Regions from separate parts of the Streptomyces sp. NPDC006458 genome, predicted to be linked through region 1. Evidence: riboswitches for the same ligand, from Rfam matches in the RefSeq annotation. Region 1 holds a riboswitch; each other region holds the start of a gene.

Region 1 (2,192 bases):
ATCCTGGCCTCCTCCCACCTGGGCTTCTCGCTCTCCACCACGCACTCGGTCTCCGGCTCCGTGATGGGCGCAGGCCTCGGCCGCAAGGGCGGTGTGGTCCGCTGGTCCACCGCGACCCGCATGTTCGTCGCCTGGGGCCTGACCCTGCCGGCCGCCGCGCTGGTCGGCGCGCTCGCCGAGTGGGTCACCGGCTTCGGCGCCTGGGGCACCGCGCTCGTGGCCGTCTTCCTGGTCGGCTCCAGCGCCGCCATCTGGAAGCTCTCCCGCCGCGAGGTCATCGACCACACCAACGTCAACGACGCCGAGGAACCGGCCGGCGTGGTCACCACCGCGATCGCCATGGTCACCCCGCCGCCGGCGGGCACCAACACCGCCGTCGTCGACGCGCCGGTCGTCGTCCCCGCCCCTGCGGGCGCCGTCGGACCGGCCACCTCGCAGGCATCGGCCTGAGCCCCGACCACCCCGGTACGAAGGAAACAGCAGCATGAAGATCGACTGGGCGGCCCTCGGCTCCGTGTTCGGCGTCAGCCTCGTGGTCACCGTGGCCCTCGTGGGCCTGTTCACCCTCGGTGTCGTCGGCCTCTCCCGCCAGGAGCGGGCACAGGAGCAGGGCGGGTCCGCGGCACTGGCCGTGACCGGTGCGTACGCCTGTTTCGCCGCGTGCGCGGCGGCCGTCGGCTACGGCATCTACCTGATCATGGCCTGACGCCCGGTACCGACGCCGGGCCCTGTGAGGGGGCCGTCACGGACAGAAGAGTCCGCGACGGCCCCCTCACGCATCCACAACGCCTTTACCGGCCTCCACCGGCCGGTTCTCCCGCCGAGCGACCGGCCGAGCGACTGGCCGAACGACTGGCCGAACGACTGGCCGAACGACCAACCGGTCGGCCTTCCCACGCACGACGGACGGTGGTGACGGAGCGTCACATCAGCCGGTCGCGGAATACCGCCCGGGCAGAGGGCATTTCCGCGCGAGTCGGCCCACAGAGCGCCGCGGGCCATGGTGGCGGTGTGGGCCTCGGCACACTCCAGCCTCGCAGGTCAACGGTGAGTTGACGGGTGTTCGAGGGCCGTGGTGGACTGCCCGAGCCATGTACGGCGGCAGAAGAGGAAGCCGGTGCGAATCCGGCGCGGTCCCGCCACTGTCACCGGGGTAGTCATCCCCGGGAGCCAGGAACTCTCACCGCCGGTCTCGTCGAACCAGGGCGTGGACACCCTGAGTGAGGACATATCGCCATGCGCGGCTGCCGTTCGCGGTCCATCACCCCTGCTCCACCCGCCCCCACGGCCGGCTGAGCCCGATGCGTGCCGATCGCGACTTCGCGTACGGCGCCGCCGCCGGCCTCCTCGGTGACCTCCTGCTCGGCGATCCCCGCCGCGGGCACCCGGTCGCCGCGTTCGGCCGTGCCGCCGGTGCCGTGGAACGGCTGCTCTGGCGCGACCACCGCGGCTGGGGCGCCCTGCACACCGCCGTGTGCGTGGGCGGCGCGGTCGCCCTCGGCGCCGCGGCCACCCGTGCCGTACGCCCCTGCCCCGCCGCCTCCGTCGCGCTGACCGCCGCCGCCACCTGGGCCGTCGTCGGCGGTACCTCGCTCGCCCGGGAAGCGCGGGCCATCGGCCGGTCGCTGGAGCAGGGCGATGTGACGGCCGCCCGCGCCCGGCTGCCCCACCTGTGCGGCCGCGACCCGCAGGCGCTGGACGCCGACGGGATCGCCCGCGCGGTCGTGGAGTCGGTCGCCGAGAACACCTCCGACGCGGTCGTGGGCGCGCTGGTGTGGGGCGCCCTCGGCGGAGTGCCGGGACTGCTCGGCTTCCGCGCGGTCAACACCCTCGACGCGATGGTCGGCCACAAGTCACCGCGCCATCTGCGCTACGGCTGGGCCTCCGCCCGGCTGGACGACCTCCTGGGCTGGCCCGGCGCGCGGCTGACCGCCGTACTGGCCGCCGCCGCGGGAACCGACCCGCGCGGTGCCGTACGCGCCTGGCGGGCCGACGCGGCGAAGCACCCGAGCCCCAACGCCGGTCCCGTGGAGGCGTCCTTCGCGGGCGCCCTCGGCGTACGGCTCGGCGGAACCCTGTCCTACGGCGGCCGGGTCGAGCACCGGCCCGTGCTCAACGGGGCGACGGGACGGGCCGTCGCCGTGACCGACATCGACCGGGCGGTACGGCTCTCCCGCCGGGTCGGCTGGCTC
Region 2 (2,192 bases), on a different contig from region 1:
AGCGGCACCCGGTAGGCGCGCCACAGCCGGCGGCCCGGCACACCCGCCGGACCCAGCAGCAGGGCCACGGCGGTGACCAGGACGAGGGCCGCCCCCGGCCAGGGCGGCAGGGAGATCGCCAGCACGGTCAGACCGAGCCCGAGCACCGCCTTGTCCACGGGGTGGCGACGGCGCCAGCGGCTGCTGTGCGCCGCCGCGTCGATGGGCAGCACGCGCGGTCAGTCCCGCCCGGCGCCCGAGCGGCTGTCGACGGCCGGCCCCTTCGCCGGCTCCCGCCCGGCCTCGTCCCGTGCGGGCGCCGCGTCCCGGTCCGCCCCGGCGCCCTCCGCCGTCGCCGCCTCGGCCGTCGTGTGCTCCGACGCCCGCCGCTCACCCTGCCTGCGGCCCTTGCGCAGCCCGAAGTAGTAGGCGAGGACGCCCGCGCCGAGGGCGGCCTGGAGGGAGAACAGCGCCGACTCGATCTCGCCGGAGGGCGGCTCGTAAAGGGGCGAGAACCAGGGCTCGTAGTCCGGTTCGAGTTCGGTGATGGCCGTCTCCGCCTCGGCGTCCGCGCCGGTGAAGGGCTCCTCCTTGTGGTCCCCGAGCCCGAGTACCAGCGGCAGCACCGCCAGTGCGGCGACGAGAACCAGCAGCAGGAGGTTGATCTTCGTGTTGCGCTTCACCGGGCCACCGCCTCGGTCTTCGGGCTGTCCACCAGGACGCCGAGCCGGGCCAGTTCACCCTTGCTGGACTGGGAGAGCAGCCGCATGACCAGGACCGTCAGCAGGCCCTCGCTCACCGCTAGGGGGATCTGCGTGATGGCGAAGATGGAGCCGAACTTGCCGAGCGCGCCCAGGAATCCGCTGCTCGGGTCCGGGAAGGCGAGCGCGAGCTGCACGCTGGTCACGCAGTAGGTCGACAGGTCCGCGAGGAACGCCCCGCAGAACACCGCGACCATCAGCGGCACGTCGTAGCGGCGCAGCAGGCGGTACACCGCGTAGCCGGCCCAGGGCCCGGCGACGGCCATCGAGAAGACGTTGGCGCCGAGTGTGGTGAGACCGCCGTGCGCCAGCAGCAGCGCCTGGAACAGCAGGGTGATGGTGCCCAGTACCGCCATGATCGGCGGCCGGAAGAGGATGGCGCCCAGGCCCGTGCCGGTGGGGTGGGAGCAACTCCCGGTCACCGAGGGCAGTTTGAGCGCGGACAGGACGAAAGTGAAGGCGCCGGAGGCGCCGAGCAGCAGCGTGCTCTCGGGATGTTCGCGCACCTCACGGGTGAGCGAGCGCACTCCGTGGACGACGAAGGGCGCGGACGCGACGCCCCAGGCGATCGCGTGCGCCGGAGGCAGAAAACCCTCGGCTATGTGCATGGCCCGGCAGACCCTCTCCAGCACCTCGTGGATGGTTGACGCGCCCTGGCCGGTCTCCTGGCTGACGGGTACCACCGCCCGAACTCCGCCTTCCCGGGTCAAGGACCCAGTGGCTGCCCCAGAGGGCCGGAGCCGGACTTCCCGATCACAGTGGCGAGGGCCGCACCGGTTTCGCACCGGATTTCCCGTTCACCAAGGCGTGGCGACACTAGTCGCCGGAACAGGACGGTGACAAGCGGACCCCGGCCGGTGACGAGGGGTTCCGAGGGGCGCGAAGGCCCGAACCGGGCGGAGGGCGCACGACCTTCACGCGCCGGAGCCGCCGCCGTGGTGATCATCGTCACGGCCGGCGGCGGCCGCGCCCGACGGCGTCAGGAGACCGCGCCCAGCTCTCCGCCGAGCACGCGCCGTCCGTCGCGCTCCTCCTTCTCCGGGGCACCCTGCGCCCACAGCGAGCGCACATGGCCGAGATGGCGGGCGATGCACCGCTCGGCGCCCTCCGCGTCCCCGGCGATCATCAGGTCGAGCAGTTCGAGGTGCTCCTCGGCCGACGGGATGAGACGGTCGCTCTTGTCGAGCGCGGTCAGCCCGTACAGCCGGGACCGCTTGCGCAGGTCGCCGACCGTCTCGACGAGCCGGTCGTTGCCGCCGAGCGCGAGCAGCGAGAGGTGGAACCGGCGGTCGGCCTCCAGATAGCCGATGAGGTCGTGCGCGCGGGCCGCGGCCACGATCCGCTCGGCCACCGGCCGCAGCGCCTCCAGATCCGCGCGGGAGGCACAGCGCGTGATCCGTCCGATCATCGTGACCTCGATGCACCGCGGACTTCCGCTGCGAGGGGCCGCTG
Region 3 (2,192 bases), on a different contig from region 1:
CTCCACTGCCCTGACCGCAACTGCACTCGGGCGACGTCCACGACATCGCCTTCGACGTGTGAGGGAGCCGTGCGATGGACCTGTCACCGGTCGAGATCAAGGTCAATGTCGAGGGCGATGTCCCTGCGGCGCTGGCGGCCCTCGGTGGGACGCACGGCGCGATGACGACCCGTCGGATCTGGTTCGCCGAGCACCGCGACGGCGTCACCGAGGGGCGGCTGCCGCTCCTGGAGGGCGGCACGATCGTGCGGTTGAGAATCGGTGGCGCACGGGACGATCTGACGGTCAAGCTGCGTCCCTGCACCCGTGAGCAGCTCGTCGGCCGGTTCTCCGCGCCTTTCCAAGCGAGTCCGCTCACGTACAAGATCGAGCGGGACTGGTCGGCCGGCAGCCGGGTGCTGGCCGCTTCCCTCGTGCACGATCACCCGCCGGGAGCACTGTCGAGCGCGGTGGGGCCCGGGGCCGGTCCCACCCTGCCTATCGACCCCGTGCGGGACCAGTTCCTGCACGCCTGCGCTCCCGACGTCCAGGTCGACGCGCTGGTCGCGCTCGGGCCGGTCCTCGCGACCAGGTTCGACGACGTACCGCTCGACGATCTGGAGGGGAACCTGGAGGCGTGGTCGGTCGCCGGGCTGGAGTTCCTGGAGTGTTCGATCCGGGTGAAGCCCAAGGAAGACGACGACGCCGAGGAGCTCGTCGCGCGGGCCGAGCGCAAGCAGCGGAAGCTGGAGGACGCCGTGCGCGCTCGCGGGGTGACGCCCTCGGAGCACTCCGAGAACAAGACCAAGCGTGTGCTCACCGCCCTGGCGATGGCCGTTCAGCACTGACTCCGACGGCCGCCGGACCGCACACTGCCTCCACCCGGACCGCGCTGTCACGATCCGGATCCCGAGCACCGGGTCGCTCGCGGCGGGCGGGCGCCGTAGTGTGGCGTACGCAACTGGTTCGCCCCGTCAGCCAGGCGGGACGCGTCGTAAGAGGGAACCCGGTGGAAATCCGGGACTGCCCCGCAGCGGTGAGTGGGAACGACCGCCGTCATCAGCACTGGACCCGACGCACTGGGTCTGGGAAGCGACGGCCAGTAGGTGTCTCGTACGAGGAGACGTGCCCGCGAGTCCGAAGACCTGCCCGTTGCCCGCACACGGACGACTCCGTGCGCGGACATCCTGGTGACCTCGAGGGCGGGTCGGCGTACGTACCAGGCGGACGGCTGTGCCTTGTCGCGCAGTGCGTACCGCCGGGTCCGCGTCACCCTTCGCGTTCTCGTCCCGTCTCCGGGATCTCAGGGAATCATCTCGCGAAGGAGATCTCCGTGACCACCAAGCCCGCAGCCGCGGCAGCACGGGCCACCGTGTACGGCTACCCCCGCCAGGGTCAGGACCGGGAACTGAAGAAGGCGGTCGAGGGCTACTGGAAGGGCCGCGTCACCGCCGACGCCCTCCACGCCATCGCCGCCGACCTGCGCGCCGCCAACTGGCGCCTGCTCGACGAGGCCGGTATCGACGAGGTACCGACCGGTGACTTCTCGTACTACGACCATGTCCTCGACACCACCGTGATGGTCGGGGCGATCCCCGAACGGCACCGAGGCGCCTTCACCGCCGACCCGCTCGACGGCTACTTCGCGATGGCGCGCGGCACCCAGGACGTGGCCCCGCTGGAGATGACCAAGTGGTTCGACACCAACTACCACTATCTGGTGCCCGAGTTGGGACCGGGCACGGTGTTCTCGGCCGACTCGTCGCAGCAGGTCGCCCAGTTCACGCAGGCGCAGGCCCTCGGGCTCACCGCCCGTCCCGTCCTGGTCGGCCCCGTCACGTACTTGCTGCTCGCCAAGGCCGCCGGCGGCGCGGGGGAGGACTTCGAGCCGCTTACGCTGCTCGACCGGCTGCTGCCCGTGTACGCGGAGGTCCTCGGTGATCTGCGCGCGGCCGGGGCGCAGTGGGTCCAGCTCGACGAGCCGGCGCTCGTCCAGGACCGGTCCGCGGCCGAACTGTCCGCGGCCGCACGCGCCTACCGGTATCTCGGCGCGCTCACCGACCGGCCGAAGCTGCTGGTCGCCTCGTACTTCGACCGCCTCGGCGACGCGCTGCCCGTACTGGCCAAGGCCCCGGTCGACGGTCTCGGCCTGGACTTCACCGGCCCCGCGGCCGCCAACCTCGACGCGCTCGCCGCCGTCGGCGGCCTGCCCG

The links. A riboswitch is a leader RNA that binds a small molecule or an ion and turns the genes downstream of it on or off. The one in region 1 is predicted to bind cobalamin.
Region 2: another riboswitch for cobalamin. It lies ahead of ABZZ79_RS28390 (energy-coupling factor ABC transporter permease); the one in region 1 lies ahead of ABZZ79_RS32770 (cobalamin biosynthesis protein).
Region 3: another riboswitch for cobalamin. It lies ahead of metE (5-methyltetrahydropteroyltriglutamate--homocysteine S-methyltransferase); the one in region 1 lies ahead of ABZZ79_RS32770 (cobalamin biosynthesis protein).

What each region holds. Positions count from the first base shown of each region.
Region 1 covers NZ_JBEXPR010000032.1:28,908-31,099, reverse strand. The annotation lists gene ABZZ79_RS32780 (inorganic phosphate transporter) at 1-450, shown strand, start outside; gene ABZZ79_RS32775 (hypothetical protein) at 485-706, shown strand; cobalamin riboswitch at 1,059-1,201, shown strand; gene ABZZ79_RS32770 (cobalamin biosynthesis protein) at 1,302-2,192, shown strand, end outside.
Region 2 covers NZ_JBEXPR010000023.1:70,715-72,906, forward strand. The annotation lists gene cbiQ (cobalt ECF transporter T component CbiQ) at 1-212, opposite strand, end outside; gene ABZZ79_RS28385 (energy-coupling factor ABC transporter substrate-binding protein) at 219-662, opposite strand; gene ABZZ79_RS28390 (energy-coupling factor ABC transporter permease) at 659-1,348, opposite strand; cobalamin riboswitch at 1,378-1,583, opposite strand; partial or broken gene ABZZ79_RS28395 (FCD domain-containing protein) at 1,720-2,160, opposite strand.
Region 3 covers NZ_JBEXPR010000004.1:296,481-298,672, forward strand. The annotation lists gene ABZZ79_RS07930 (hypothetical protein) at 75-827, shown strand; cobalamin riboswitch at 925-1,147, shown strand; gene metE (5-methyltetrahydropteroyltriglutamate--homocysteine S-methyltransferase) at 1,313-2,192, shown strand, end outside.